3 regions of the Pseudarthrobacter sp. SORGH_AS 212 genome follow, and region 1 is predicted to be linked to each of the others. Evidence: riboswitches for the same ligand, from Rfam matches in the RefSeq annotation. Region 1 holds a riboswitch; each other region holds the start of a gene.

Region 1 (10,389 bases):
GCCCGGAAGCCCGCTTCAAGGTCTGCCAGGATGTCATCGATGTGTTCGATGCCCACGGACAGCCGCACCAGGCCGGGCGTCACGCCCGCTATTGCCTGCTGTTCCGGGGTCAGCTGGCTGTGGGTGGTGGAGGCCGGGTGGATCACCAGGGAACGGACATCGCCGATGTTGGCGACGTGGGAGTGCAGTTCCAGGGCGTCGACGAACCGCTGCCCCGCTTCGGCTCCCCCGGCAAGGTTGAAGGCGACGACGGCGCCCGTCCCCTTCGGCCCGTACTTGCGGCCGCGCCCGTACCACGGGCTGGACGGCAGGCCTGCATAGGCGACGGATTCGACGTCGTCCCGCCCTTCCAGCCAGCGGGCGACTTCGGTGGCATTGGCCACGTGGCGTTCCACGCGCAGGCTCAGCGTTTCCAGGCCCTGGGCGATCAGGAAGGCGTTGAACGGCGAGACCGCCGAGCCGAGGTCCCGCAGGAGCTGGACGCGCGCCTTGAGGATGTAGGACAGGTTTGCACCGAGGAGCCCGTTCTCCCCGAGGTCCCGGCCGTAGACCAGGCCGTTGTAGGTGGGATCCGGGGTGTTGAAGCCCGGGAACCGTTCCGGGTCCTTGCTGAAGTCGAACTTGCCCGAGTCGACGATGACGCCGGCGATTGCCGCTCCGTGCCCGCCGAGGTACTTCGTGGCCGAGTGGACCACGATGTCGGCCCCCCATTCCAGGGGACGGATCAGGTAGGGCGTGGAGAGGGTGTTGTCCACAATGAGGGGCACGCCGGCCTGGTGTGCCACCGCGGAGATGCCTTCGATGTCCAGGACGTCCTGGCGCGGGTTGGAGACCACCTCGCCGAAGAACAGCTTGGTGTTGGGCTGCACGGCGTCCCGCCACTGGTCCAGGTTGTCCGGGTCCGCCACGAACGTCACGGTGATACCGAACTTCTTCAGCGTGTGGGCGAACAGGTTGTAGGTTCCGCCGTACAGGCTGGGGCTGGCCACGATGTGGTCGCCCGCCTCGGCGACGTTCAGGATGGCGAAGGTCTCCGCGGCCTGGCCGGAGCTGAGCAGCAGGGCGCCGAGTCCCCCTTCGAGGCTGGCGATCCGCTGCTCCACGGCCTCCTGGGTGGGGTTGCCGATGCGGGTGTAGATGGGGGCCAGTTCCGCCAGGGCGAACCGGTTGGCCGCGCTTTCGGCGCTGGGGAACACAAACGAGGTGGTCTGGTAGATAGGCAGTGCCCGGGCGCCGGTGGCGCCGTCGGGCTCCTGGCCGGCATGGATCTGGCGGGTTTCGAAGGACCATCCGTTGGACATTCAAGGCTCCTTTGACGTGGGCCCGGCATGCTGTGAGCACCACGGGCCGCGCTTGCCGCCCGGCCGTTGCCGGACAACCAGGTCCTCACCCGGGGCACCCCACCGCGGATGGAGGGTTGCCGGCCAGCGAGCCGGGGCTTGGCGCTGGCACTCATGACCTGCGCCCAGTGTAGGAACACCTTGGCGGCGGCGGACAGGATTGTGACGAACATGGTCTCCGCGACCGCCTGCAGGACGGAAAACTGACACCCAAGAAAATGAAAATTTCGAGTAAGGCAAGCCTAAGCTGAGAGCCCGATCACAAAGTGCCAAGATGTTGGCATGCGCATGGATCACGTCTCTTACGCCTGTGAACACGATGGCCTCGCGGCCACGACCGAACGAATTGCATCTGCCCTCGGCGTTGAGGCAGTGAAAGGCGGGGTACATCCCCGGTTCGGGACCCGGAATATGATCATCCCGCTCGCGGGCCACAAGTACCTCGAAGTGGTGGAGGTCCTGGACCACCCCGCGTCGGACAAGGCCCCCTTCGGACAGGCCGTACGGGCCCGTTCAGCAGCGGGCGGCGGCTGGATGGGCTGGTGCGTCGAAGTGGACGACCTCGCCCCGTTCGAAGAGCGCCTCGGGCGCTCGGCCGTCAACGGCAACCGCAAGTTCCCGGACGGCCGGGAACTGGTGTGGAAGCAGATCGGCATCCTCGGGCTCATCGCCGATCCCCAGGTTCCGTACATGCTCAAGTGGGAGGGCGACCCCTCACTGCACCCTTCCAACGCCTATGACAGCAGCCTCAAGATGAGCTGCCTGACCATCGCCGGTTCCGCTTCGCGGGTCACCGAATGGCTGGGCGAGCCGGTGGAGAAGCCGCTGGAGGACGTGGCTGTCGAATGGGTGGCCCCGCACGGCACCCCCGGCATCCTGTCCGTCACCTTCGAAACCGCCAATGGAGCAGTCACCCTCTGACCCTCCACCTGTGGTCCGGTTTCACACCGGACCACAGACGCGGGCGCCTGCCCGCGCCAGCTTCGGCCGCCATGGGGTGGTGACAACGGCGTCACCACCCCATGGCGGCCGAATCCATTTCCCGGCCTGCCGGCCTGCCTGGCCTATCCCAGGCCGACGGCCTTTCCGAAGAGGCTGAAGCCCACGAACGCCACGATGTCCAGCAGCGCGTGCGCGATGACCAGCGGCGTCACGCGTTTGGTCCGGGTGTAGATCCAGGCAAAGACAATGCCCATCACCACGTTCCCGATGAAGGGACCGAAGCCCTGGTACAGGTGGTAGCTGCCGCGCAGCACCGAACTGACGGCAATCGACAGCGGCACGCTCCACCCGAACCTGCCGAAGCGGTCCAGGAGGTAGCCCACCACGATGACTTCCTCCACGATGCCGTGCCGGATGGCGGAGAGGATCAGCACCGGCACGGTCCACCAGTAGGCGTCCAGGGCGCTGGGGATGATGGCGGTGGTGATCCCCAGGGCACGGCCCGCAGCGTAAAGGCCCAACGACGGGATGCCGATGAGTGCGGCCAGCCCCACCCCCTGCAGCAGGTCCTTGCCCGGACGGGCGAAAGTGAAGCCCAGTCTCGTGAAAGCTGACCCAGACTGCGGTCCGAGGTCCCCGGAGGACGCCTGCCGGGAGCCCGTGAGGAAGTACAGCACCAGCAGGACCGGGACGAGGGCGAAGATGATGTCCAGGAGCTGATAGGTCAGGTCGAAGTATTCGCGGGTGCTCTGGGACCGGTTGAGCGTCGAGGTTCCCTCGGCCAGCGGCGCCCGGGTCATCTTGTCCAGGAGCTGCACTACCGAGTACACGGCGGACTGCCCCAGGGACAGGCCCAGGACAATCCAGACTTCGAACGCCAGGCGGCGGCGGGAGGGAACCAGCATGTACCCATCTTGCCCGCAGTTTCTGGGCCGGGGCTGATGGCCCCGCCGTGTCAGGGCACGGGGGCGACGATGACCTCGGTGCCCTTGGCCTCGAAGGCGGCCTTGTCCCGCGGCGAGATGCCGGCGTCCGTGATCAGCCGTGTGAAGTCATAACCGTCCATGGTGGCGAAAGCACGCACCCCCACCTTGGAGGAATCGGCAATGACATAGGACACCCGTGCCCGGCTGGCAAGGAGTGCGTTGACCGATGCCTCACCCTCCCCCGTGTTGGTGGGACCCACCTCGGGGTCGATGCCATTCACGCCGATGAAAGCGATGTCCAGGACCACCTTTTGCATGATGATGTCCGTATACGGGCCTACCAGCTCGTAGGACCGCGGGTTGAGGATGCCCCCGGTCACCATCACCTTGATGTTGGGCCGCACCGCCAGTTGCCCGGCGATGTTGATGGCATTGGTAACAACCGTCAGCGTTGACTGGTTGGAGGGGGCGTTCAGGTCCTCACGGGTGGCCAGGATCTGGGCCAGTGCCGTGCTGGTGGTTCCGCCGCACAGGCCGATGACGGCACCGGGCCGGATAAGGGCGGACGCCGCCCGGGCGATCTGCTCCTTCGCCTCGGCATGGTCGTCCCGGTTGTAGCGGCCGGGCAAATCGTAGGCGAGGGCCCCGGTGGTGGCACCGCCGCGGGTGCGGGTCAGCAGCCGCCGCTTGGCCAGGCTGTCCAGGTCCCGGCGCGCTGTGGCGGGCGAAACCCCGAGGGTGTTAACAATCTCGTCCACTTCCACCTGGCCGGCCCTGGCAAGCAAGTCGAGGATGGCGGTCAGGCGGTCAGTGCGGGTCATGCGGGCCTCTCAGTACAACGGCCACCACTCCGGATGACGTTTCATGATCATAACAGACCTCAAACAATCATCTAACGTCAAAATGTGGAGGGCGGGTCCGCTGTTTACCGTTCCCGGACACCAGCCCGCCACACAGCGTACGTCAACGGCATGCCCGGGCGGTAGGCGAGGTGGGTGGCGGACGGTGCGTTCAGCAGGTGCAGGTCGGCCCGGTGTCCGACGGCGATGGAACCGACGGCACGTTGGCCGTCGGCATCGGTGCCGCGTTCCTTGTGCAGCGCCAGCGCGCCGCCATAGGTGGCCGCACGGACCGCCTCGTGCACGCTGAGCCGCATCTGCAGTACGGCCGTGGCCACGCAGTACGCCATCGAACTGGTGTAGGAAGTACCCGGATTGCAGTTGGAGGCGAGGGCCACCTGGATGCCCGCATCCAGGAGGGCACGGGCCGGGGCCAGCGGCTGGCGGGTGGACAGGTCGCACGCCGGCAGGCAGGTGGCCACAGTCCCGCGCACCCCCGACCCGGACGCCGGGTCCCAGCCGAACCAGGTTCCGGCCAGGGCGTCAATGTCGGCGCCCGCGAGGTAGTTGACGTGGTCCACGCTGGCGGCTGCCATGTCCACTGCCAGCCGGACGCCCGGACCCTCGCCCAGCTGGTTGCCGTGCACCCGCAGCCCCAGCCCGGCATCCCTGCAGGCCTGCAGGACGCGGCGGGACTGGTCCTCGGTGAAGGCGCCCTTCTCGCAGAAGACGTCCGCCCACTGCACATACGGCCTGACCGCCGAGAGCATCGGCCCGCACACCAGGTCCGTATACGCGTCAGCGTCCTGGCCGGCGGGAACCAGATGGGCACCAAGGTACGTGGCCTGGTCCGCGGCGGTGGAGGCAATCCGGGCGCTGCGCGCCTCCTGCTCCACGTCGAGGCCGTAGCCGGTCTTTGTCTCCAGGTACGTGGTGCCCTGCGAAACGGCCTCGGCCACCCTGCCCAGGGCCAGCCGCGTGAGATCGAAGTCGGAGGTGGCCCGGGTAGCGTCCACTGTCACCGCGATCCCGCCGGCCGAGTACGATTCCCCGGCCATCCGCGCCTCGAATTCCGCTGTCCGGTCACCCGCGAACAACAGGTGCGTGTGGGAGTCCACCCAGCCGGGCAGCAGCGCGCGCCGCCCCGCGTCGACGGCGTCGTCAGCAGCGGGAGCGTTGGCCGCCGGCCCGATCCAGGCGATGCGTTCGCCCTCAATCACCACCGCCGCATCCTTCAGGACCCGGTGCTCCAGGTCCTGGGTCATCAACTCGGCGATATTGGTGATCAGGATGCTCATGCTTTTATTCTTCAGCGCCGGATGGACCAGCGCGTGGCCGCGAGCGCCTGCGCTGTCCGGGATTCCGGACTCGGGCCTGCCGGGCTGCCCTGCATGCTGCCCAGGATCTGGCCGGCGGCCAATTCGGCAATGGCGGCCGACGTCTGGAAGCCGTAGCCGCCCTGCCCCGCCAGCCAGTAGAAGCCAGGCGCCTCCGCGTCGAATCCTGCTACGGGAACGCCGTCGGCCGCCTCGGTACGGAGCCCTGTCCAAGCCTTGCGGACACCCGTAATACCCAGGGTGGTTACCGCGTTCAGCAGGTCCACCAGCCGGTCCACGTCCCCTGGCCGGGGCCGGGCGTCTTCCGGCCCACTGGGCACGTGTTCGGACGGGGAGATGAGGACGCCGTCACCTTCGCGCCGGAAGTAGAAGGAATTGTCCGCTGCCGCCACCATGGGGCTGCCCTCCGGGAGGGGGCGTTCGACGGCGGCAATCGCCGCAGTGCGCCGGTACGGCTGGAGTCCGAGCTTCTCCACCCCGCTGATAACGGCCAGTTCATCGGCCCAGGCTCCCGCCGCGTTCACCAGCACCCCGGCTTCGAAACCCTCGGCACCGGCACCCACCTGCCAGCCCGAGCCGAGGTGCTGGGCGGAATGCACCCTTGCTCCGGTGATGATGTCCGCGCCGGCCTCTACGGCCCGCCTGCGGTGATCCTCCAGCAGCAGCGGCGCATTGCTGCCAAAGGATCCTTTGTCCAGCCCCGCCGCGGCAAAGGATCCGGGGACCAGCGCCGGGCACAGCTGCAGCGCTTCGGCGTGGGAGATGGGCTGCATGGAGCCGCTGGCCTCCGCCGTCACCTCTTCCTCAGTGCCGATGAGCATGAAGCTGCGCGGGGTCAGGACGGGCTCGGGGAGTTCGGCATCGCGGGCGGCCATCAGCTCCAGGGTCCGGGCGGTCAGCTCCTGCACCACCGGCGGACCATAGCTGGGGATGAGCTGGCGGGCGGAGCGGGAGGACGTGTGGTACGCCAGTTCCTGCTCCGCCTCCACCAGGGCCACGGTACAGTTCCCGGCCAGCGCCGAAGCGAGGGACAGGCCCGCAATGCCGCCGCCGACGATCAGGACATCGTAATGAGCTGCCATGCCATCATCCTTGCAGAGATCTCGCCGTCCGGTGCCCGGAAGATGCAGGCGCCCTCAGGCGGCTGTCTCCGCGCGGCTGGCGACGAACGCACCGACGCACGTTTCGACGTCGTCCGCCGAATGTGCGGCCGAGAGCTGGACCCTGATCCGCGCGGCGCCGCGCGGCACCACCGGGAAGCTGAAGGCGGTGACGAAGACGCCGTGCTGCAGCATCCGGTCGGCCACCTTGGCGGCCACGACGGCGTCGCCGAACATGACCGGGACAATGGCGTGCTCGCCCGGCAGGAGGTCGAAGCCTTCCTCGGTCATCCGGCGGCGGAAGAGCGCTGCGTTCTCGAAGAGCCGGCTCCGGAGGTCCGCCGAGTTCTCCACCAGGTCCAGTGCCTTGATGGTGGCGGCGACGATGGCCGGTGCAAGGGAGTTGGAGAACAGGTAGGGGCGGGCCTTCTGCCGGAGCATGGCCACGATTTCGGAACGGCCGGAAACGTAGCCGCCGGACGCGCCGCCCAACGCCTTGCCGAACGTACCGGTGTAGATGTCCACCCGGTGGGAGACGCCGGCGTGCTCAGGGGTTCCGGCGCCGGCGCCGCCCATGAAGCCCACGGCATGGGAATCGTCCACCATCACCAGCGCACCGTACTTTTCGGCGAGGTCGCAGATGGCTTCCAGCGGGGCGAGGAAGCCGTCCATGGAGAACACGCCGTCGGTGACGATGATGCGGCGGCGGGCGTCGGAGGCCTCCTGCAGCCGCGCCTCAAGTTCGGCCATGTCCTGGTTGGCGTACCGGTAGCGGCGCGCCTTGCAGAGGCGGATGCCGTCGATGATGGATGCGTGGTTCAGGGCGTCGGAGATGATGGCGTCCTCGGGGCCGAAGAGCGATTCGAACACCCCGCCATTGGCGTCGAAGCAGCTGGAGAACAGGATGGTGTCCTCGGTGCCCAGAAACCGCGAGACCCGGGATTCGAGCTCGAGGTGCAGGTCCTGGGTGCCGCAGATGAAGCGCACGCTTGCCATGCCGAAGCCGCGTTCATCCATGGCCTGCTTGGCGGCGCCGATGATGTCCGGGTGGTCCGCCAGGCCGAGGTAGTTGTTGGCGCAGAAGTTCAGGACGTCGGCGCCGGGGGCGCCGATCCTGCCTGCGGTGATGTGGCTGGACTGGGGCGAGCTGATGCTGCGCTCATTCTTGAAAAGCCCGGCGGTGCGGATGTCTTCCAGTTCGTCGCGGAGCTGGTCCTTGATGGAGGTGTACATGGGGTTCCTTAGAGTCGGGTCCAGTCGAGGACAACTTTGCCGCCGCTGCCGCTGCGGGCGATCTCGAAGCCCTTCTCCCAGTCTGTGGCAGGGAGGGCGTCCGTGACCACGGCGGAGATGCCGGCGTGCAGGGCGGGGTTGGAGGAGAGCATGGCGCTCATGGCATACCAGGTCTCGTACATCTCCCGGCCGTAGATACCCTTGAGCGTGAGCATGTGGGTGACCACCTTGCCCCAGTCGATGGTGATGTCCTGGCTGGGCAGGCCCAGCATGGCGATCCGGCCGCCGTGGTTCATGTTGTCGATCATTTCGGGCAGGGCCGAAGGGTGGCCGGACATTTCCATGCCGATGTCGAACCCCTCGCGCATTCCCAGTTGATGCTGGGCGTCCCGGACGCGGGTGGCGGAGACGTCGATGGTGAGGTCCGCACCCAGCTTGGCGGCAAGTTCCAGGCGGGGCCCGGAGACGTCGGTGATGGCAATCTTGCGGGCTCCGGCGTGGCGGGCGACGGCGATGGCCATCAGGCCGATGGGCCCGGCACCGGTGATGAGGACGTCCTCGCCCACCAGCGGAAAGCTCAACGCGGTGTGCACGGCGTTGCCGAAGGGGTCGAAGATGGCGCCAAGTTCCGGGGTGACCGAGGGATCGTGGTGGACCCAGACGTTTGTTTCGGGTATGACGACGTACTCAGCGAAGGCGCCGTCCCGCTGCACGCCGACGCTCACGGTGTGGATGCACATCTGGCGGCGGCCGGCCCGGCAGTTCCGGCAGATGCCGCAGACGATGTGCCCCTCGCCGGAGACCCTGTCCCCCACCCTGACGTCGCGGACGTCAGCGCCCACCTCCACCACTTCACCGTAGAACTCGTGCCCGGCGATAAGCGGGGCCTCAATCATGCCCTGTGCCCAGGCGTCCCAGGACTGGATGTGGAGATCGGTCCCGCAGATCCCTGTGGTCATCACCCGGATCTTCACGTCGGCCGGGCCGGCTTCGGGTTCCGGGCGGTCAACCAGTTCGAAGCCGGCCTGCGGACCCGCCTTGTACAGAGCCTTCATCGGCTTCCTCGCTTCTTCCTCACGTGCTCGGCAGGATCCTGCCTTTCCCCATTACAGCGCCGGCAAAGCTTTAGCACAATGGGAATCTTCTCAATCGACGATGTAGCAATAACTAATGCGTAAACTGATCGAATGGAGATCCACCAGCTTGAAATCCTGCGCGAACTCGGAGCCCTCGGCAGCGTCAAGGCAGTGGCCGATACCCTCATGGTCACCCCCTCCGCTGTTTCCCAGCACTTGGCCCTCCTGCAGCGGTCCGTGGATGTTCCGCTCACGCGCAAGGAGGGGCGGAACCTGGTGCTGACGGACGCAGGCCAGGTGCTCGCGGACGCCGGGGCCGCCGTCGTCAGCGCCATGGCGGACGCCCGGGCGGCGATCGGCAGCTACCACGGCTCGAGCGGCGGCCGCGTCACCGTCAGCGGCTTCCACAGCGCCGGCCAGGCCGTGTTCGCCACTTTGGCCCGGATCCTGGAGGGCCCGGGGCAACCCCGGCTCGAGCTGTCCGATGAGGACGTGGCGCAGCAGGACTTTCCCGCGCTCACCGCCCGGTATGACCTCGTGCTGGCCCACCGGATGGACCACAGTCCGGGCTGGCCAACGGAACGGGTGACGGTGGTGCCGCTGCTGCACGAACCCCTGGACGTGGCCCTGCCCGCCGCGCATCCGCTCGCCGGGAAGGCAGCGGTCACAGCGGACGACGTCGGAGGCGAGGCCTGGGTGACCAGCCACGCCGGATACTCCCCCGCCGACGTCCTGTCCGCCGTCGCGGCCGTGTCCAGCCGGGAACCGACCATCGTGCACCGCATCAACGACTACTCCACCGTCGCCGCACTGGTGGCAGCCGGCGGCGTGATCGGGCTGCTCCCCCGGTACACCGCCGGCCCCGTCCTGCACCCGGACATCGTGCTGCGGCCGCTGGAGGGAATCAGCACCCGGCGGCGGATAGATCTGCTGGCGCGCCCGGAAAACCTGAAGCGCCGATCGGTGATGACGGTCTGCGAGGCGCTGCAGGACATCATGGCAGGGCTGGTGAAGCAGAGCTGACAGCTGCAGGGGCGCGGATCAGGCGCCGGAGCCTGATGGGTTTGCCTGGCCCTGCCCGTGCGCCTTGCCGTTTCCATTTCCGTTCCCATTCCCACCGTGTCCGTGCCCGTGGCCGTGGCCGCGGCCCGGACCCGGGTGGTCTCCGCCGCCCCCGGTGATCCGCTGGGCGGTTGCGGTGTCCCCGTCCCGGACGCCCGCAACCCGGACCACGTCACCGGTGGCGATGTCCGCGATGGTGCCGTTCCTGGTGACCCTGGTGTCCGCGTTGACCGTGTAGGCCTGGGTGAAGCCGTCCCCGCTCCTGACGGTGATCGACGTGCTGCTGACGGCCTCCACCGTGCCGCGCTGCCCAAGCACTGTCTGGAAGGTCCCGTCCGCCTTTTTTACGACGCTCTCGCCGTGCTGGAACTGGGGGCGCTGGGACGCGTCCGGTGTGGCTCCGCGGCCTTCGTGGCCCGGCGTTGACGGTGAGGCGGACGGGGAAGGAGACGGCGTGGCTGAGGGCGGCCCTGCGGACCAGGCCAGCGCTGCGCCGGCCCCGCTGAGCGCCACCCCAACGGCCCCCGCCAGGAG
Region 2 (10,389 bases), 3.2 Mb from region 1:
AGAACTGACCAAGGTTGATCCGGTCTGATCGTTCCAGTTCGCCGAGCAGGTGCTTGGAATTCAGGTAACCCGAGATCACGAAGAATACATCGACGCCGACGTACCCGCCCGGAAGCCGAACGGGCCACAAATGGTTGAGGACCACGAGCATGACTGCCAGGGCCCGGAGGGCCTGGATGTCCTTGCGCGTTGCGTTGACCGATTCTTTCCGTCGCAGTTCCGACCGCGTTCGGAACAAGACCTGTCCGGTCACACGTACTCCTTGTTATTCGACCTGTGGGTTCACCGGGAGCGTGGTCCCGTCCCGCCACAGGTGTGGCGGCCAGGCGTGCTTTCCACCGGGAACAACGCCCGGATGGCATGAAAGCCGCATCGTCGGTGAAGCCAAGACAACCCACATGCTGTGAGGTTGTGGAGGAAATCCCCTCGGGTACTTTAGCACCGGACATACCGCGGTGATGGTGTGGGCAGGCCAAGGTGACAAGCGGCCCGGGGCGCGGCGGATACGCGGCTGCACCAGGGGAGGGGAACGAAGAGCAGGCGTTCACCGAAGGCGTAGCGGGCCAGGGACTAGCGTTGCTCGGCCGCCCGTTGTATCCGGTAAGCCCTCCAGCGCGACAGGTGCGGGGTGCCAGGACAGGGAGGTGCGTCATGGAGCGCGCACGGGAAGAGGCTTCGGACAGGTACGACGACGAAGCCTTGGATTCGTATTCACGCACAGTCATGCGGGTGGCAGCGGCGGTCACGCCGCATGTTGCCGCCATTGAGATGTCAGCTACCCGCCGCAACGGCCGGATGCGCGTTGGAGCGGGCTCAGCGGTGCTTTTCACGGAGGACGGCTACCTCGTCACCAACTCCCACGTAGTGGCGGGAACAAGGAACGGGCACGCTGTCTTTGCCGACGGGAGCAGGCTGGAGTTGGAGCTAGTGGGCGCAGACCCGCTGTCCGACCTTGCAGTTGTCCATGGCCGGCGCCCCAAGGTCCGGCCCGCAGAGTTCGGAGATGCCGAGTCCCTCCGCGTTGGGCAACTCGTCATCGCGGTCGGAAACCCGTTGGGACTTGCAGGTTCCGTAACAGCAGGAGTGGTCAGTGGCCTGGGCCGCGCCATACCGGTCTGGGCGGACGGTAACAGGAGGGTGATCGAAGACGTCATCCAGACCGACGCCGCCTTGAATCCGGGAAACTCAGGCGGTGCCCTGGCCGATACGCACAGCAGGATCGTGGGCATCAATACCGCTGTGGCCGGGGCAGGGCTGGGCCTGGCAATCCCCATCAACTCCACCACCCGGCGGATCATTTCGGCCCTGCTCTCGGACGGCCGGGTGCGGCGGGCCTACCTGGGACTCGTCAGTACCCCGGTCCGGCTCACTCCCAGCGCAGTCATCAGGAGCGGCCCGCGGGACGGCCTCCGCATCGTTGAGGTGCTGCCAGGTTCTCCGGCAGACCGGGCCGGCCTGGCTGCAGGGGATATCGTGCTGACCGCCGGCGGGAGGGCTGTCAGCAACGCCGAAAGCCTGCAGCGGCTGCTGTTCTCCGATGCCATCGGCCAGCCATTGGACCTGGCGGTGCTCCGTGACGGGGCGGACCTCCGCCTGGTGGCGGTCCCTGACGAAATGACCAGCAACCCCAAGTGAGCGTGACTGAACGGGTTAGCGTCCGCCGTCGGGCGCTTCCACGTCTGCGATGCCGACGAAGCGGGTGCCCACGCCGTCGAACTCGCCGCGGACAAATCCTGCCGAGGCCGGCGGCACATCGTCCGGGCGGTGATGGTCGCACACTACATAGGTGAAGTCCGGCCACCATTTCTTAGGCCGTGCCGCTTCCTCGTAACCGCACACCGCGCACACGAGGTGAACCCAGACCGGCCGTTTGCCCGTCCGGTTGGCACGGGACTGTTCCAGCCAGGCCGGCGGGCTGTCCAACAGCGCGCCGAGTTGCTCCTCGGACATAAACTTGGGGAGGCCGTGGCGCTGGGCCATTTCCATGGGGATATCGAGGGCTATTGCCACGTCGCGTCTGCTGATCATCACCTCCACAATACGTGAACGGGAAAGGCCGCCACGGACGGGACGGGCCCTCAGGACACCAACGCGACGCCGGCGGCGGCAGCGCCAAGGCCCAGTACCAGGTTCACTGCGACGTTCATGGCTGCGGCTCCGAACCTTGCCTCTCCGAGCAGACGCACCGTGGCAGTGGTCCAGGAACTGAAGGTCGTCAGGCCGCCTGCAAAGCCCGTCGCAAGGCCAATGCTCCATTCGTGCCCCAGCCCAAGCTGCGCCGTGAGGCCGTACGAGATTCCGATGATGAAGGAGCCTGCCACGTTGACCACCAGTGTTGCCCAAGGCCAGTGGAGCCGCTCCTTCGACAGTCCCGGCCGTACGGTGCGCCGGGAGCTGTGGTGGGCGAACCAGCTGTCCGTGGCGAACCTCAGGAGTGCACCGGAGATACCGAAAATTCCCACCAACGCGGCGCTGATCACTGCCGGCTCCCGGAGCCGCCCCGCGCGGACAACCGCCCGGTGAGCCTGCCCAGGCGCCAGCCCAGCGCCGCCGAGAGCAGGCCCAGCAGCAAGGAGAGACCCAGGTAAGCGATCCACAGCACATGCTGCCCCTCCCGCGCCAGCTGGTCCACGGCAAACACCACCGCCGAAAACGTCGTGAAGGACCCAAGCAGTCCCGGCCCCAGACCGGCACGGAGCCAGAATGCGGTCTGCGGCCGCGCCATCCAGGTGGTGGTCAGGGCGGCCAGGACAAAACTGCCGACGACGTTGATCCAGAGCGTTGTCCAGGGCACGGACCCCGCGGGGTCGGGGAAGGCCAGGCCCAGTCCGTACCGGAGTTCAGAACCAACGAGGCCGCCGGCGGCAACAGCCAGCCAGGCACGGCCCGACGGAATCCACGTCTCCCTCATCCGGCCCTGCGCATGTCAGGACTCCGTCAGGGTGCAACCCTCGTGGGGGTGGCCGGTGTGCACCCACAGTGCGGAGGTGACCTCGTCGGCGAGATCAAATTCCCTGGTTCCGCCGGCATTGCTGATCCGCACGATCAGGGCACCTCCGAAGGGCCGCCGTCCCAGGATTTCAACCCCGGAATCAAGATCGATCTCTTCGGCCGCAAGGTAGCGCAGCAGCTCAGGGTTGTCGTCGCTGATGCGGGTGATCCGGCCTGTGTGGCCCTCGTCGAGTTCGCCCAGGAGGCGGGCAACGGGCATGTGGACCTTGCCGTCGGCCGTGGGAATGGGATCACCATGCGGGTCCCGGTCCGGGTGGCCCAGCTGCGCTGACACCCGGTCGATAAAGGTGTCAGAGACAGCGTGTTCCAGCAGTTCGGCTTCGTCGTGGACTTCATCCCAGCTGTAGCCCAGCTGCTGGACAAGGTACGTTTCGATGAGCCGGTGGCGGCGCACCATGGACAGTGCAAGCCGGAGTCCGGCATCCGTGAGGGTAATCGCGCTGTAGGGCTTGTGGTCCACCAGCCCCTGGTCCTTCAGCTTGCGGACCATCTCCGAGACTGAAGAATTTGCCACTCCCAGGCGCTGTGCCAGCTGGGAGGACGTGATGGGCTTGTCCTGCCATTCCGTGAACGAATAGACCACCTTGACGTAGTCCTCAATGGAGGAGGAGGGCGCGCTGGTCTTCACACGTTCAAGCCTACCCTTTGGCGGGACGCGGCCGGGATCCGCGTCTCACGCGCGGACGGCGCGCCAGGACAACGTCAGGTAGGGGAGGCTGAGTTCTTCACCCTCGGCATGCCCCAGATGCTCATGGAGGTACCACGTGAGGTTCGCCAGGACTTTGGCCCGGGTCTGTTCGTTGGCCCTGAGGTAATAGCTCCGGGATTTGGTCAGTTCCATCAGGTCGGCAGGGGTGACAGGATCCTGCCAGCGGGTCACGTGTCCTTCGAGGCCCTCGAACTCCGGGCCCACCAGTGGCCGCTGCCCGGGCTTGTAGACGTCCCCGGCATGCATGATGCGGGAAAGCCGGTGCACCCACGGTACCGAGGTGTCCAGCTGGTTCCACACCAGTCCCAGCGTTCCCTGCGGACGGAGGACCCTGGCAAGTTCCGTGCTGGCCGCGAGGGCGTCACACCAGTGCCAGGCCTGGGCAACGCTGACGACGTCGAAACTTGCGTCATCGAGCCCGGTGGCCTCGGCGGTGCCGCGCAGGGCAGCAGCTGCCGGGTATTGGGCGGAGAGTTGCGCCAGCATGTCCGCGGAGGGATCGACGGCGGTCACGGACAATCCGAGCGCCAGCAGCAGGTCAGTGAATTTGCCTGTCCCTGCGCCGACGTCGAGCGCATCATGGGCGCCTGCGGGCACCAGCCACCGTGCCGACTCCGCCGGATACCCCGGACGGACCTTGTCATAGTGCTTGCCGCCGTCCTGGAAGCTCTGGCCGAGCTCCCGGCGCCGCCCGTGATCGAGCTTGGGCCCACCCCGAACCACGTGCGGCCTCCTTCAGCTGATTCCCTGCGGGTACCGTCCGAATTTACAGCATGCACCCGGGTGCCGGCTCCCGGCGGTCAGTCGTCGATGCAGGGCGCTGCGCCGGCCGTTCCCGGGGTGTTCGGTGCCCAGTGGGGGTAGGTCCTGGTGTCGTTGGCCGGCACCCATCGGCCGGCATCGACCACGTAGTCCCAGCCGAGCCCGTCCCGGCGGAGCTTTTCAATGCCTGCGAGGAGCCGCTGGGCATCTTCCAGCCGGGAGCCCACTCCAAAGCTTGCACGCAGCGATCCCGATGGCAGCCCCAGGCGCTTCAGCAGCGGGTGGGCGCAGAAGCGGCCATCGCGGAGTCCCACGCCGTGTTCGGCGGACAAGTAGGCGGCTACCAGGCCGGCGTCGTAACCCGCCACAGAGAAGTTCACCACCCCGATGGTGTCCTTGTCAGGATCGGTGTCCTTGAAGATCTGGTGCACCGTGACGCCGTCGATCGCCTGCAGGCCTTCCACCAGGTAGGAACGGATGGCCGACTCGTGGGCGTGCCAGCGGTCCTGGTCCAGGCTCGCGATAACCTGTGTTGCCCGCGCCAAGGTAGCCGCACCCAGTACGTTGGGGGAGCCGCCCTCATGGCGGGCCGGGCCGATGGCCCAGCTGACGCCGTCGAGCTTTGCCTCCTTGACGGCGCCACCGCCGGCGAGGTGCGGAGTTCCGGCGTCGAGCCAGTCCGGGCGGCCCACCAGGACGCCCGCGCCAAACGGTGCGTAGAGCTTGTGCCCGGAGAAGGCAAGGTAGTCGACGTCGTCGGCGCTGATGTCCACGCGGCGGTGCGGCGCCAGCTGGGCCGCGTCCACCACGATGCGCGCACCGTGACGGTGGGCGAGGGCGGCAAGCTCCCTGATGGGCAGGATTTCGCCGGTGACGTTGGAGGCGCCGGTCACGGCCAGGAGGCTGACGCCGCCCTGCTCAAGCTCGGTGCGCACGGAATCGATGGTCCCGGCGATCGTGTCGGCGGCGACGATGCTCCGGTGGGGGACACCCTGCCACGGCAGCAGGTTGGCGTGGTGTTCGATGTCCAGGTAGAGGACGTCACCGGCGGGTTCGCCGTCGGTGCCGGGGAGGCAGCCGGCCAGCAGGTTGAGGGAATCGGTGGTGTTCCTGGTGAAGATCACGGAATCGTCGGGGCGCCCGCCGACGAACTCGCGGACGATGTTGCGCGCGTTCTCGTAGACCGAAGTGCTGATCTGCGATGCGTATCCGGCACCGCGGTGGACGCTGGCGTAGAACGGCAGGATCTCGTTGAGGTAGGCCGACACCACGGTCAGGGCCGGGGCGGAGGCCCCGTAGTCAAGGTTGGCGTAGCGGACGTGCCCGCCGGAGATCAACGGGGCCAGGATTTCGGCGCCTGTAACCGCTGAAAGCGGACGTCCGGCGGCGGCCAGTCGTTCGTCAGGAACGTTCCCGGCGGCGATGGCGGTAATGGGGGAGTCGACGGCAGTAGTCATGGAGACCTCACTTCAGGACAGGACTCCGGCTGTGCTGGAATCCGCGCTTGCCGCATCCGCTCCGGACCGGCCTGGTCGTCACCCGGGGCACCCCACCGCGAATGGAGGGTTGCCGGCCAGCAAACCGGGGTTTAGCGCTGGCACTCGTGACCTGGATAAAACCATAGAACATCAGGCGGCCCGGTCCGAAGCCGGGGGGATTGTTAAGGCCTTTGTTACGCGCGGCCCGGAAACGGGACTTTCTCCGAAGAATACGACGGCGGGCGCCCCCTTTTGGAGGCGCCCGCGGTCGATTGTTCGGAAGGAGGCCGGCTTACAGCAGGTCGTCCAGTCCGGGGTTGAGCCGGTGCAGCACTTCGGTGTGCAGGATGGAATTGGTGGCCAGGGCGTTCCCGCCGAACGGCCCGTCCTCACCTTCGAGCGAAGTGAAGCGGCCGCCTGCCTCCACCACGATGGGCACGAGGGCGGCCATGTCATAAAGGTTCAGCTCGGGCTCGCAGGCGATGTCCACCGATCCTTCGGCCACCATGCAGTAGGACCAGAAATCGCCGTAAGCGCGCGTGCGCCAGACGTCCTCAGTCAGGCCCAGGAAGTCGTCCAGGTTGCCGCGTTCCTTCCAGCCGCCCAGGCTGGAATAGGACAGCGAAGCGTCGGACAGGGTGGAAACGTCCGAGACCCGGAGCCGGGTGGCCGACGCAAGGGATCGGCCCATGTAAGCCCCCATGCCTTTGGCGGCCCACCACCGCTTACCCAGGGCGGGTGCGCTGACAACGCCAACCACCGGCTCGCCCTCATCAACGAGGGCGATGAGCGTGGCCCAGACGGGAACTCCGCGGACGAAGTTCTTGGTGCCGTCGATGGGATCGATGATCCACCGCCGGGAGCCGTGGCCGGTGCTGCCGAACTCTTCGCCCAGCACAGCGTCGCGTGGCCGGGAACGTGAGAGCTGGCCGCGGATGGCTTCCTCGGCGGCTTTGTCCGCATCGGTGACCGGCGTCAGGTCGGGCTTGGTCTCCACGTGGAGGTCCTGCGCCTTGAAGCGGCTCATGGTCTGGTCATCCACGGAGTCGGCCAGGACATGGGCCAGGCGCAGGTCGTCGTTATAGGTCGAAGCGGGTTGGATCATGGTTCCAAACTACCGTCTGGCGCCGTTTCTGCCGGGAGGTCGGCCGTGCCGGTTGGTGCTGTCAGCTGATGGTGCCGAGCTCCTTGGCCTCCTGGGCTTCCATCCTGGGATCGGTGCCCAGGAGCCGCCGGAGCGAAGCCAGGCGCGCTTCACCGGTGGGTCCTGCGTGTCCGCCGGCCACCCAGGCGTCGAGCCCGCAGTTGACGGCAGCGGCGGTGTGCTTGCAGCCGCGTTCGCAATCATCAGTGCCCGGCGAAAGATCCGGGAATGACCTCAGGATCCGGTCCGGATCCACGTGGGCAAGGCCAAATGACCGGATGCCGGGGGTGTCGATGATCCAGCTGCCGGGTGGGGCGTCGGCCAGGCGCAGGGCAAGGGCTGACGACGACGTGTGCCGTCCCCGTCCGGTTACCGCATTCACACCGCCGGTGGCCCGTTCCGCACCGGTCAGGGCGTTCACCATGGTGGATTTGCCGACGCCGGAGTGCCCCAGCATCACAGTGACCTTGCCGCCCAGGTGGGCCCTGAGCCCGGCAACAGCGTCACTGTCCAGCCGGGCCGACAACCCGTCATCGGAGCGCGCGTCAATGCCTGACGCCTTCAGGTCGGCGGTCCGGCTGATGATGACCGGGAAGTCAAGGTGCGTGTAGTTGGCCAGGAACTCGCCGGGATCCTTCACGTCCGCTTTGGTGACCAGCAGGATCGGCTCGATGCCGGCGTCGTACGCTGCCACGAGGGCGCGGTCGATGAACCCTGTGCGGGGCTCGGGGTTGGCTGCTGCCACCACTACCACCAGCTGGTCGGCGTTGGCCACGACGGCACGTTCCACGGGGTCAGTGTCGTCTGCACTGCGGCGCAGGAGGGTGGTGCGGTCCTGGATTTTGACGAGCCTCGCCAGGGTGTTGGGATCCCCGGACACGTCGCCGACGAGGGAGACGAAATCGCCGGCAACCACCGGGTTCCGGCGCAGCTCCCGCGCCCGCGCGGCAATGACTGTCCGTTCATCGCCGGAGTCTTCGTCAACGACGGCGGTGTAGCGCCCGCGGTCGACGGTGATGATGCGGCCTGTTACGGCGTCGTCGTGGCTGGGGCGGTCCTTCGTGCGCGGCCGGGTGCCCTTCTTGTTGGGCCGGATCCGGACGTCGGATTCGTCCCAGGAGTCAGTCCTCCGCGGCACCGGCCGAACCTCCCGCTCCGTTTTCGGAGCCTTGTGTGGCAGGGGCCGTGCCCTGCTGCGCGAGCATGCCCGTCCACAGCCGCGGGAAGTCCGGCATGGTTTTGGCCGTCGTCGCGATGTCTTCCACCTGGACCCCCTCGACGGCGAGGCCGAGGATTGCCCCGGCAGTGGCCATGCGGTGGTCGGCATAGCTGTGGACGACGCCGGCATGCAGCTTTGCCGGGCGGATGACCAGGCCGTCGCTGGTTTCCTCCGCGTCGCCGCCCAGGCGGTTGATCTCGGTGACCAGTGCGGCGAGCCTGTCCGTTTCATGCCCCCGGAGGTGGGCGATGCCGCTCAGGCGGGAGGGGCCGGTGGCCAGGGCACACAGCGCGGCCACTGTTGGCGCCAGCTCGCTGGTGTCGGCGAAATCCGCCCCTTTGATCTCGGGACCGCCCCGGACCGTCAACACCCCCTCCAGCAGTGTTACTTCTGCGCCCATCCGGGCCAGGATGCTGCGCCACAGGTCGCCTACCTGCTGCGTCTGCTCCGGCCAGCCCGGGATCCTGACGGTTCCTCCGGATGCGAGGGCGGCGGCCAGGAACGGACCAGCATTGGAAAGGTCCTGTTCGATCTGCTGGTCAAAGGCACGGATGGGTCCCGGAGAGACCACCCAGTGGTTGGGAACGGAATCGTCCACCTGCACACCGGCGCCGCGGAGCACGGCCACCGTCATATTGATGTGGTCGAGGCTCGGCACCGGCTTGCCGACGTGCTCCAGGTGCAGGCCTTCGGTAAATCGTGCACCGACCAGCAGGAGTGCGGAGACGAACTGCGAGGACGCACTGGCGTCGATGACCAGATGCCCGCCGCGGACTTCTCCGGTTCCTTCGACGACAAATGGCAGCGACGCGGGAGTGCCGCCATCTTCCGCCGAGACATTGACGCCAAGGGCTTTCAGGGCCTCGATGATCGTCCCCATGGGGCGCTTGCGTGCGTGCGGGTCGCCGTCGAACGTGCTGGCACCGCTGCGCAGCGCAGCGAGTGGTGGAACGAAGCGCATGACGGTGCCGGCAAGGCCGCAGTCGATGTGCACCGCGGTGCCCGCTGCGTCCTCCTGTCCTCCATGGTCCTGGTGCTGCAGCGGAACTACCTCAAGGTCGGGGCCGAAGGCGCCGTCCCCGGGAACCTCGGTAATCGTGGCGCCCAGCTGGCGCAGCGCCTCGATCATCAGGACCGAATCCCGGGAATGCAGGGGCGCCCGCAACCGCGACGGCCCGTCAGCCAAGGCAGCCAGGACAAGATACCTGTTGGTCAGGGACTTTGAGCCGGGAACCGTGACGGTGGCGTCTACCGGACGGCCTGCGTAGGGTGCCGGCCAGTGGGGGACAGTCGTTCCGGAGTCATTCCGGGCAGCGGCTGCAGCGATCATGTCCTTTAGGCCCCCGTAGCCTGCTCCACGGCGCGGCGCACGGCCTTGTCTGCTTTGGTCAGCTTCTTGTTCGTGGTCTTGCGCGCATCCGCGGCGAGGTGGGCGGCACCCTTGCGGGCGTCGGCTGCCAGGTGTTCCGCGCGCCACGCCAGTCCGGGCCTGCCTGCGGTGTCAACCGAAGCCAGCAGTGCGCCGCCGCTGAGCGACAGGTTCTTGAGCAGCCTGCCCCGGCGGGCTTCGCGGCCTTCCTTGCTGCTGATGTCCGCGCTGCGCCATTCAACGAATGTGTTAAGCAGCGAGACCACCGTCAGGACGGTGGCGGAAACCCGGGAGAACTTGCCCAGTCCAAAGAGCACTCCCGCGCCCACCTGGGTTCCTCCGATCACCCGGGCGAGGGTCTTCTCGTCCGTTTGGAAAGGCAGGGACGCCGCCGCCTTGCGGAGCAGGGGAGACAACTGCTGGGCAGTGTCGTCGGCGTTCTTGAGCTTGTCCAATCCTGCAATGACGAAGCTGGAAGCCAGCATGGGGCGGGCGAGCGTGCGGACAAAGGACATGGATTTCCTCCTGGCTGGACGAACCGCATCGGCAGCGGCGTAAGTCCGTTCTAGTCTTGCACTTTTAGGGAATATTTGCCCAAGGCCGGCGGTTATGGCTCATGGGTCCGCACAGGGGGCTGGTCCCGAAAGCAAGCAGCAGATCGGGACACCGGACAGAGAGCGGAGTTGGGCCTTGGCG
Region 3 (10,389 bases), 1.9 Mb from region 1:
GCCAGGTAGGTGCGGGCGAAGAGTGCGTCGTACATGACCCGGTACGCCGTGTCCGGAATAAGGGCGAGGCGGACGTCGAAGCCGTTGGCCAGGTAGGGGTTGCCCCAGGACAGGAACGCGAACAGCAGTGCGACGGCGGTGCATGCCACTACCAGCCAGGTCCTGGCAGATAGCCACGCCACAATGGTCCGCCGGTGGTAGCCGGCCACGAGGCCGATGACGAACAGCACCTGCCAGACAAGCAGAGGGAACGAATCCTCGAACTGCGACGGCAAGAGCCGGAAGCGTGTGATGGAGCCGACGGCGTAGAGCCCAAGCGTTGCGGCCAGCACCCAGACGGCCTTCCCACGGCTGAGCGCGGCGAGGACCACCGGGCTGACCAGCAGCAGCACCACGTACAGGCCCATGACGTTGAACTGCCAGGGGCCGAACTGCAGCAGGAGGACGGCGGGCAGCACCTGCGGCGGCACCGGGAACTGGAAGAGGGATTCCATCCCCGCATAGAGGTCGTAGGTACGGCCGGCCCCCTGGTGCCCGGCCCCTCCGGTCCCCTGGTCCACGAAGGTGGTGAGGGCCTCGGTCCGGAAAATGGGAAGCAAGGACATCAGGAAGACGCCAACCAGGACCACCAGCGCCGTCAGGTACAGCTTGCCGGCGCGGCGGGATGTCAGGTCCAGCACGGTGCCAAAATCCTCGCGGACGCGGGGCCCGTAGACCATGCCCACCACCAGCCCGGAGAACAACACGAACAGTTCGGCGCCGCTGACGAAGCCCACTGCCTCCTGGGTCAGCAGCTGGAACAGCGATGTCATGCCCAGGTGGTTGACCACCACGAAGACAATGGCCATGCCGCGGAGCAGGTCCACCCGGGAATCCCGTTGGGAGGGGTCGCCGTAGCCCCAGGCCGTGGCAGCGTTAACCCTGCGGGGAATCTGCCACAGTGCCACCAACAGGAGGATCAGCGCCGCTCCCACAGTCCAGGCCGCGGCGCCCGTCAGTGTGTTGGCCCGTTCATAGCTGCCGCCGGCGCCAACCTCCGTGACGGGTCCGGTCACCATTGACGAATCCTTCAGCCGGGCGTGGGCAGCCGCGGCTACGGTGGAGTTGCCGGTCAGCAACCAGCTGATGCTCGCTACACCCGTGTCCCGGGTACTGGTCCTTTCGTCCCACACCACCATGGCGGTCTTCGGGAAGTTGGTCGACGTGGCGGCCCCCACCACCTGGTCGAACCAGCCGGCCTTGACGTCCACCTCGGAGGCGCCGCCGGCTGCGGGGCTGTAGAAGGCAGCGGTCTGCAGCATGAACGGCTTGCTGCGGCCGGCTGAATAGTCCCTGTAGAAGTTTTCCCCGCCGGAGGCGGTGAGCATCTCCTGGAGCTCGCCTGCCCGCGGCACCGTGTTCACCGCCGCCCCGCCGGCCGTATCGTCGTGGAAAGCGGTCAAGCCCACCCAGTCCACGGCGTCATCGCCGGGATAGTAGGGTTCGTAGGCGCTGTCCGCCCCGTCCCACGCTCCGTCATCGTTGGTGTCCAGCAAAGCGAAGCCCTCACTGCCGGGAGCGGGCGCATTCCGGCTCCGGGCGAAGGGATAATCCTTGCCAAGGTACGGCTCCCACACCATCAGCGGGCCGCCGCCGGACGTCTTGAAGGCGGCGGACACCGCACGGAAGGCGTTGCGGTACGCACCGGGCTGCTGGCCCCATTCCACCCAGCTGGCATTCATGTCCGGGGCAAAACGGATCAGCACCTGCCCGGTGAAACCCGATGTCAGCCGCCGCACTTCCGCGGCAAAGGACGCTGCGGCAGCGTCATCAATCTGGTCGAGCGGCACAGTGGGCTTCACAGTGAACATCGCATGCGAACCCTGGAGTGACGCCTGCTCCAGGAAGCCCCGGAGGTTGTTCTGCTCCGAGGGGCGGTACGGCAGGGCGAGGTCGTGGCCGTAGGCGGCGGGAGATGCTCCAAGCCGTTCGGCGAAACCGGCAGCGGAATCTTCACCCCACTCCAGCACCGCGCCCAGCAGGGGTTTTCCCTCGTCCGGGTTAAGGTCGGCGGCGCTGGCGGCGCCTGCGGGCAGCACCACGGCACACGCTGCCAGAAGCACAACGGCAAGGAATGTCCACACCCTCGACGCGCCCGCGCGGAACGATTGGACCGAAGGTTTGGTGCGTCGTCGCGCGGATGTACGCATGCTCATGGAACCCCCCGGTGCCGAAGACCTGATGGGGCAGCGGCCCCACCTGTACTTTATCGGTCGAAGCCCGCCGGGAATGCATGCAGGAAGCAGCGTAAAACCCGCCCACCTGCGGCAATGCCGCCGTCGGGCGCTGCCCGGAAAGCGCCCGGCACGCCTGTGACCCTGTGTTTCCGGTTCAGTTACGGAAGATGACGACGGCGGCGGTGCGGCTCCCGGCGGCAGGTGTTACGTTTTTGGGGAGTAATGAGTACCGGCGCCAAGCCCTGACTGGCCGGTCGGCAACCCTCCTTCCACGGCGGGGTGCCTCAGGTGACTACTCGGCATATCGACCGATTCGAGCTGCAAGCGTGAGAGAAGGAGATCCGTCATGTCTGACGCACCTGTCCCTGAAGAGAAATTGTCCTACCGCCTGATCAGCGGCCCGGACGACCGCGCCTTTTGCGAGCGGATCTCGGCTGCCCTGGCGGAAGGGTACGTGCTGCACGGCAGCCCGGCAGTGACCTTCAACGGCAGCAGCGTCATCGTGGCCCAGGCCGTGGTGCTCCCGGCAGCCATCGCCTCCGCGGACGCCGCCGTCGCCACCGCTGTGGACCACCTGGAATCCGCCACTGAAGAACCCGAATTCGACGGCGAGGGCCACGCATGAGCTACGCAGGAGACCTGACACCCCAGGAGGCCTGGGCCAAACTGGAGCAGGGCGCCATCCTGGTGGATGTCCGCACTGAGGGCGAATGGGCGCACATTGGCATCCCGGACACCAAGGCCACGGACAACGATCCCCTGTTCATCCAGTGGACGTTTCCGGGCGGCATTCCCAACCCGGAATTCATAACCGACCTTGAGCAGCAGGGCCCGGAGAACCGCGGCACCGAGCTGCTGTTCCTGTGCCGCTCCGGGCAGCGCTCCATTGCGGCGGCTACGGCGGCAACCCGGGCGGGCTTCATCTCCTACAACGTCCTGGAAGGCTTCGAAGGCGAACCGGACCGTTACGGCGAACGCACCGTCAACGGCTGGAAGAACCGCGGCCTGCCCACCAACCTCGGAAAGAACTAAGTGACCTTCAACGAAGATGCCGCCGGCTGGAGCCCTGACACCCAGGCCGTCCGCGGGGGGCTGGACCGCACCAACTTCCAGGAAACGTCCGAGGCGATTTTCCTCAACTCCGGGTTCGTGTACGAGTCCGCCGCCGCTGCCGAACGCGCCTTCACCGGCGAAGACGAACGCTTCGTCTACTCCCGCTACGGCAACCCCTCGGTGGCCACGTTCCAGGAACGCCTCCGCCTGCTGGAGGGCACCGAGGCATGCTTTGCGACGGCGTCCGGCATGTCCGCCGTCTTCACGGCCCTCGGCGCGCTGCTGGCTGCCGGGGACCGGGTGGTGGCTGCCCGCTCGCTGTTCGGCTCCTGCTTCGTGATCCTCAACGAAATCCTGCCGCGGTGGGGCGTGGAGACCGTCTTCGTCGACGGCCCTGACCTGGACCAGTGGCGGTCCGCCCTGTCCGAGCCCACCACCGCTGTCTTCTTCGAGTCTCCTTCCAATCCCATGCAGGAAATCGTGGACATCGCGGCGGTCAGCGAACTTGCGCACGCGGCGGGTGCCACGGTGGTGGTGGACAACGTCTTCGCCACTCCGCTGCTGCAGCGCTGCGGCCAGCTGGGGGCGGACGTGATTGTGTACTCCGGCACCAAACACATCGATGGCCAGGGCCGGGTGCTCGGCGGGGCCATCCTGGGTACCAAGGAATTCATTGACGGTCCCGTGAAGCAACTGATGCGCCATACCGGGCCCGCCCTGTCCGCGTTCAACGCCTGGGTGCTCGCCAAGGGCCTGGAGACCATGGGACTGCGCGTCAGCCACTCCTCGGCCACGGCGCTGCGGCTCGCGGAATGGTTGGAGCAGCAGCCCGCCGTCAGCTGGGTGAAGTACCCGCTCCTGAAGTCCCACCCGCAGTACGGGCTCGCGGCCAAGCAGATGAAGGCCGGCGGTACGGTACTCACCCTTGAACTGGCACCGTCGGGCGGCCGCTCCGGCAAGGAGGCCGCCTTCGCACTTTTGGACGCGCTGCGGGTCATCGACATCTCCAACAACCTGGGCGATTCCAAGTCCCTCATCACGCACCCGGCCACCACCACGCACCGGGCCATGGGTCCGGAGGGCAGGGCTGCGATTGGCCTGACCGACGGGGTTGTGCGCCTGTCCGTGGGGCTCGAGGACGCCGAGGACCTCATCGGCGACCTGGAACAGGCCCTCAAGCAGATCTAGCCTGTTTCCGCGGCGGCGACGCTGGTCCGGACACGGATGGCGTCGCCGGCGGTGTGCCCAGCCTTGATGGCAGTGGGGGCAGGCTCCCCGGCAGAGCGGGTCAGGACTGCCGGACCCGCAGCAACTCGGGCGCCGTATCCGCCTCCGAAACCTTGAGGGTATCCCGCATGGTCACGTTGACAGCGTGCTTCACCACCGCACCGAAGCCGAAGTCCCCGGGCTGGCCTGCCAGTGCCTTTTCCCGCACCTGGCGCTGCTCAGCCGAGCCCGTGCCGCGGGCGATGATGTCCTCCACGCCTTGCCGGGCCAGTGTCAGCTCACCCTGCTCGTCCAGCACCGGGGCGAGGTAATCCACCAGCGACCGGACCACATCGGCGGCGCGTGCCGGACGGAAGTTGCCAAAGTCCAGCAGCTCGCCCGTGAGCCCGGAGTTGCTGGCCTGCCATGATGCCATCCGCAGCAGGACCGTGGGGACCGGAGCCGGGTCCACGCCGTCACGCCACTCCCTGCTGGCCGACTCCACCAGCGCCCGCACCAGGCAGGCGATCAGTGCGGCGTCGTCGGCGCGCAGGCAGACGTCCGCTACCCGGACCTCAACCGTGGGGTGGTTCCGCGAGAGCCGCGCGTCAAAATACAACATGCCTTCGTCGAGCATCACGCCGCTGTCCAGGAGCCGCGTCACCACCCTGCGGTACGCAGGGTAGGTACCGTAGACGGCCGCTGGTCCGGACGTCGGCCAACGGTTCCAAGCCTGGGTCCGGTAGCTTTCGAAGCCGGTGGGCAGCCCGTTCCAGAAAGGCGAGTTCGCACTGAGCGCCGTCAATACCGCGAGCTTGTCCCTGATCCGGTCCAGCACCGCCACGCCCTCATCCGGTGACTCGATGTAGGTGTGGACGTGGAAGCCGCAGGTCAGCTGTTCCTGGGCGGTGAGCCCGAAACGCTCCAGCATCCGGGCGTACCGGGGGTCAGGGGTGGTGTGGCTGGTGGATCCCAGCGGTGAGGTTGCGAGCGCCGCAACCCTGGCATGGTTCTTCTGCGCCGCCTGGTCGGCGAGGGACCGGCCGGCACGGATCTGGTCCAGCAGCGTTCCGTAGTCCAGGCACGGGCGGGTCTGCGTCTCAATCTGCTCAAGCTTCAGTTCGGCAGTCAGGCCCATCCCGTCGCCGTCCGTGTTGTCCCTCGCGGCAGGCGCCTGCGGAGGCTGCGGCAAATCGTCTGCTGCCACGTGCCGCCCGGACAGGAGCGCGTCAGCGAGGGCGAGCGGTTCGCCGGACTCCGGATCAACAATCAGGAGCTCTTCCTCAACGCCGAAGGTACGCATAGTCACATTCTGCGGCAGGGACGGGACATTTGAAGTGCCCCGCCCCTTCATGACGAAGAGTGAATGTCAGCCCTGGAAGTACTCGATCCTGGCGCCGATGGTGTTCAGCCGCTCGGCCAGGTCCTCGTACCCGCGCTCGATCACGTAGATGTTGCGCAGCTCGGACACGCCGCGTGCCGCAAGCATGGCCAGCAGCAGGCATGCGGCCGGACGCAGCGCCGGCGGGCATCCCACTTCAGCGGCGCGCCACTTGGTGGGGCCGTTGATGTAGATCCGGTGGGGATCGAGAAGCTGGACCTGCGCGCCGAGCCGGTTCAGCTCCGTCAGGTAGATGGCGCGGTTCTCGTACACCCAGTCGTGGATCATCGTCTGGCCGGTGGCGTTGGCTGCGATCACCGCGAAGAACGGCAGGTTGTCAATATTCAGGCCGGGGAACGGCATGGGGTGGATCTTGTCCTCCGGTGCCTTCAGCTCCGAGGGCTTGGTGGTCACGTCCACCAGCCGGGTCCGGCCGTTCCGTGCCATGTATTCACCGGAGATTTCCAGCTGCTGGCCCATCTGCCCCAGCGTGGCCAGCTCGATCTCCATGAACTCGATGGGCACGCGGCGCACCGTGACCTCGGAGTTCGTCACGATGCCCGCGGTAATCAGGCTCATGGCCTCGATGGGGTCCTCGGACGGGAAGTACTCAATGTCGGCGTTGATGACGGGCTTGCCGGTGATCCTCAGGGTGGTGGTGCCCACGCCTTCAATGGTGACGCCCAGCATCTGCAGGTAGAAGCAGAGGTCCTGCACCATGTAATTGGGGCTGGCGTTCCGGATGACGGTGGTGCCCTCACGGTGGGTGGCCGCCATGATGGCGTTCTCCGTGACGGTATCGCCGCGCTCAGTGAGAACGAAGGAGCGGTCCCGCGAATCCGCCGTCGGGGCCTGGACAGCGTAGAAACCGGCCGTGGCTTCGACGGACAGGCCAAACTGGCGCAGCGCCTGCATGTGCGGCTCGACGGTGCGGGTGCCGAGGTCGCAGCCTCCCGCATAGGGCAGCCTGTACTCGGCGGACTCGTCCAGCAGGGGACCCAGCAGCATAATGACGCTGCGGGTGCGGCGGGCAGCCTCCACATCCATCGAGTCGAGGTCCAGGACGGCGGGCCGGCGCAGGCGGAGGTCGGTGGCGTTGAGCCAGGTGCATTCCACACCGATGCTGGTCAGCACCTCCACGATGCGGTTGACCTCTTCGATCCGGGCCAGGCGGCGCAGGATGGTGGTGCCGCGGTTGATGAGGCTGGCGCACAGGAGCGCAACGCCGGCGTTCTTGCTGCTGTTGACATCAACCGAACCGGACAGGGTGCGCCCGCCTTCCACGCGAAGGTGGGTCATCTGCGGTTTACCCACGTTAACGATGCTCCGGTCGAAGATGGTCTCGAGGCGCTGGATCATTTTCAGGCTCAGGTTCTGTTTACCCTGCTCCATCCGGGCCACCGCGCTCTGGCTGGTTCCCAGCTCGGCGGCCAGCTGGCCCTGGGTCCAGCCCTTCTCGCTGCGGGCGTTCCTGAGCATGACGGCGACGTGTTCAGCGGTTTCCTGGATCATGCAGCGAATATATCATCTATGAGTTTTTGATGGCGAATTAGGCAGGTTACAGCTCCATCAAGGTCCATCTTTATCTTTTCTATGCGATAGCGCTGGGCTGCGGCGTTGCGCCTTGTCCTCTCCGTAATACCGCGGGAAACTGGAACATACGTTTCTTCAAGCAATAAAACGGAGCCTGACATGCCCCGGACTCGAGCCCACCTGCCAGTGTTCAGGCTGGCATGGCTGCTGGTGGCAGCAGTACTTTTCACCTGCGCCGGGCCCGTGTGGGCTGATCCAACTGATCCCCCGGCAGTGCCGCAAGGTGGAGGCGGAAGCCAGCCCCTCCTCGGCAACGACGTTTCGTGGCCGCAGTGCGGCGCCGAGCTGCCGCGAGACCAGGCGTTCGCCATCGTGGGCGTCAATAACGGTTTGGCCAACAACACCAACCCTTGCCTGCAGGAACAGCTCGAATGGGCCGAATCGTCATCCGGGGCAGTCGACTCGCAGCCCAAGGCGCAGCTCTACATCAATACTGCCAATCCCGGGCGGGCCGGTTCCTGGTGGCCGGTCAGCGACGAATACCCCACCGGCTCGAAGGTGCACAACCCGTACGGTTCCTGCAAGGCCGGGGACTACGGCACGGCCTGCGCTTACATGTACGGCTACGCCAAGGCCTTTGACGCAGCCTACGTCCGTGGAGTGACCGACCCCGCGGACTACGTCTGGTGGCTGGATGTGGAAACCGAAAACACCTGGTCCAGCAGCAAGGACGCCAACCGCACCGTCCTGGAAGGCATGACGGATTTCTTCCACAGCATCGACGCAGCAGGTGTGGGTATCTACTCCACCGGCCAGCAGTGGCACAGGATCGTGGGGAACGTCAGCGGTTCCAGCAACCTCTACCCCTTGCCCAGCTGGCTGGCGGGATCCCGCAATGCAGCTTCAGCAGCCACCGCGTGTTCAAAGTCCCCGCTGACGGGCGGCGGGAAAGTGGTGCTGACGCAGTTCATCCACGCCGGGCTGGATTACAACTACGCCTGCAGCTAGCAGGTCAGTTCCCGGCCCACACCATGTTCCAGGTACCGGCTGTCACTGCCGCCGTGACGGCCAGGCCGGCCATTGCCAGGCCGCCCGCCAGGACCCACGCATCCAACAGCGTGTAGGTGGATTCACGGGCCCACGTTCGTGGCCCGCCGCCGAACCCGCGCGCTTCCATGGTGACCGCAAGCCGTGACGCACGCCTGATCGCCTGGACCAGCAGCCCGAAGCTCTGCCCCAGGGTGGCCTTCAGCCGCTGCAAAACGCTGCCGCGGGAGCCAACCCCCCGGGCCCGCCGCGCCATTCCGATGGTCTGCCATTCCTCGGCCATCAGCCCCACGAGGCGCATCGCGGCCAGGGTGCCCAGGACAAACCGGTGCGGCAGCCGGGCCTTCTGCGCCAGCGCATCAGCGAGGTCGGTGGGGTCCGTGCAGCTCACCAGGAGTATTGCGGGCAACGCGATGGCCAGGCCGCGCAGCAGGAAGCCCACGCCAGTCTCCAGCGAGCCTTCGCTCATGGTCCAGATGCCGGCGTCGATCAGTGTCCGGCCGCTGTCCGGCGCCAGGATGGAGGTGCTCCACCCGCCCACGGCGGCTGCGAGGATCAGCGGCCAGCCGCGTTGCCACAGCAGCGCCAGCGTGAGCCCGGCGAGCGGAAACAGCAGCAGTTCGAAGAACAGTGCCACGGACGCGGACACCCAGTCGATGGACAGTGCCAGGACCACGGTGATGAGCACGACGGCGGCCAGTTTGCTCAGCGGGTTGGCGCCGGCCAGGAGCGCAGCGTTTCCGCGGAGGTTCAGTTCCTGCCTCATGGCGCCACCGCTTCCGCCGCTGCAAGTTTGAGTTCCGTGCCGCCGAGGGCCGCGGTGAACTCGGCGTCATGGGTCACGGACACCACTGCCGTTCCGGCGTCCAGGAGTTCAGAGAGGAACGACGCCAGCTCGGCCCAGGTATTGGCATCCTGGCCGAACGTGGGCTCGTCCAGGACCAGTACCTGCGGGCTTGCCGCCAGGACCGTGGCCACGGAAAGCCGCCGCTTCTCGCCGCCGGACAGGGTGTAGGGGTTGGCGTCCACCAGGTGGGTGAGCCGCAGCCGTTCCAGCAGCTCATCAACCCTGTCTTCACCGTGCCCCAGGTGCCTGGGACCGAAGAGCAGTTCGTCCAGGACCTTGCCGGTGACGAACTGGTGCTCCGGTTCCTGGAAGACCGTGCCGATCCGCTCAATCAGCTGTTCCGCTTTCCACTGGTACGGAGTGATTCCGGCGCCGCGGCTGAGGTCCGTCGTCGCGGATACCGTCCCGTTGACCGGCTCGAGGAGTCCGGCAAGGGTCAGCGCGAAGGTTGATTTCCCTGCGCCGTTGGGTCCGGTGACAGCGAGCGCCTGCCCGGCCCGGACCTGGGCAATAATGCCTTCCTGCACCGGCACCGGTGGGACTTTCCGGAGGCCCATGCGGCGCGGGCGTTGCCGGGAGACGCCCAGGTTTTCGGCGGCCAGGAGGAGGCCTCCGGCCCCGGGTGCCTGTTCCGCGGCCCGCCCGCGGGTGGACGGAACATACCCGGGAACCCACACGCCGGCGGCCGTCAGCATGGTCCGCGCTTCGGCCAGCACCCGGTCCGGCGGGCCGTCAAGGAGCACCGCGGGGTTGGCGCCACTGCCGGGCTGCAGCACAACGATCCTGTCCACGAGGTCCTTCCACACGGACACCCGGTGTTCGACCACCACCAGCGTGGCGCCGGTCTTGTCCAGGCAGCGGGCCACGGCGTCCCGGACTTCGAGCACGCCGGCCGGGTCCAGGTTGGCGGTGGGTTCATCCAGCAGGATCAGCCCGGGGCGCATCGCGAGGATGCCGGCAAGCGCCAGTCGCTGTTTCTGCCCGCCGGACAGAGCCGACGTCGGGTGGTCCAGCGGCAGGTGGGACAGGCCGACGTCGGCCAGCGCCTCATGCACGCGCGGCCAGATGGCGTCGCGGGGCACGGCAAGGTTTTCGGCGCCGAAGGC

The links. Region 1 has a riboswitch for S-adenosylmethionine ahead of QE394_RS02325 (bifunctional o-acetylhomoserine/o-acetylserine sulfhydrylase). Riboswitches for the same ligand answer to the same signal wherever they lie in the genome.
Region 2: linked by a shared signal. The riboswitch ahead of QE394_RS17080 (aminotransferase class V-fold PLP-dependent enzyme) and the one ahead of QE394_RS02325 (bifunctional o-acetylhomoserine/o-acetylserine sulfhydrylase) in region 1 are both predicted to bind S-adenosylmethionine.
Region 3: linked by a shared signal. The riboswitch ahead of QE394_RS10885 (DUF1737 domain-containing protein) and the one ahead of QE394_RS02325 (bifunctional o-acetylhomoserine/o-acetylserine sulfhydrylase) in region 1 are both predicted to bind S-adenosylmethionine.

The regions. Positions count from the first base shown of each region.
Region 1 covers NZ_JAUTAA010000001.1:509,967-520,355, forward strand. Annotated here, with positions in the region: gene QE394_RS02325 (bifunctional o-acetylhomoserine/o-acetylserine sulfhydrylase) at 1-1,301, opposite strand, end outside; SAM riboswitch class IV at 1,345-1,460, opposite strand; gene QE394_RS02330 (VOC family protein) at 1,629-2,261, shown strand; gene QE394_RS02335 (CPBP family intramembrane glutamic endopeptidase) at 2,405-3,187, opposite strand; gene QE394_RS02340 (DeoR/GlpR family DNA-binding transcription regulator) at 3,238-4,029, opposite strand; gene QE394_RS02345 (amidohydrolase family protein) at 4,134-5,345, opposite strand; gene QE394_RS02350 (FAD-dependent oxidoreductase) at 5,357-6,466, opposite strand; gene QE394_RS02355 (glycine C-acetyltransferase) at 6,521-7,717, opposite strand; gene tdh (L-threonine 3-dehydrogenase) at 7,726-8,772, opposite strand; gene QE394_RS02365 (LysR family transcriptional regulator) at 8,905-9,816, shown strand; gene QE394_RS02370 (DUF5666 domain-containing protein) at 9,835-10,389, opposite strand, start outside.
Region 2 covers NZ_JAUTAA010000001.1:3,720,675-3,731,063, forward strand. Annotated here, with positions in the region: gene QE394_RS17045 (acyltransferase family protein) at 1-253, opposite strand, end outside; gene QE394_RS17050 (trypsin-like peptidase domain-containing protein) at 652-1,635, shown strand; gene QE394_RS17055 (hypothetical protein) at 1,651-2,028, opposite strand; gene QE394_RS17060 (CrcB family protein) at 2,079-2,480, opposite strand; gene QE394_RS17065 (CrcB family protein) at 2,477-2,911, opposite strand; gene QE394_RS17070 (metal-dependent transcriptional regulator) at 2,927-3,640, opposite strand; gene QE394_RS17075 (methyltransferase domain-containing protein) at 3,686-4,444, opposite strand; gene QE394_RS17080 (aminotransferase class V-fold PLP-dependent enzyme) at 4,522-5,940, opposite strand; SAM riboswitch class IV at 5,979-6,092, opposite strand; gene hisN (histidinol-phosphatase) at 6,254-7,066, opposite strand; gene QE394_RS17090 (ribosome small subunit-dependent GTPase A) at 7,128-8,243, opposite strand; gene aroA (3-phosphoshikimate 1-carboxyvinyltransferase) at 8,227-9,654, opposite strand; gene QE394_RS17100 (DoxX family protein) at 9,660-10,208, opposite strand.
Region 3 covers NZ_JAUTAA010000001.1:2,375,926-2,386,314, reverse strand. Annotated here, with positions in the region: gene opgC (OpgC domain-containing protein) at 1-2,195, opposite strand, end outside; SAM riboswitch class IV at 2,435-2,549, shown strand; gene QE394_RS10885 (DUF1737 domain-containing protein) at 2,563-2,841, shown strand; gene QE394_RS10880 (rhodanese-like domain-containing protein) at 2,838-3,248, shown strand; gene QE394_RS10875 (O-succinylhomoserine sulfhydrylase) at 3,249-4,457, shown strand; gene QE394_RS10870 (glutamate--cysteine ligase) at 4,558-5,778, opposite strand; gene QE394_RS10865 (UDP-N-acetylglucosamine 1-carboxyvinyltransferase) at 5,845-7,368, opposite strand; gene QE394_RS10860 (hypothetical protein) at 7,549-8,397, shown strand; gene QE394_RS10855 (energy-coupling factor transporter transmembrane component T) at 8,402-9,202, opposite strand; gene QE394_RS10850 (ATP-binding cassette domain-containing protein) at 9,199-10,389, opposite strand, start outside.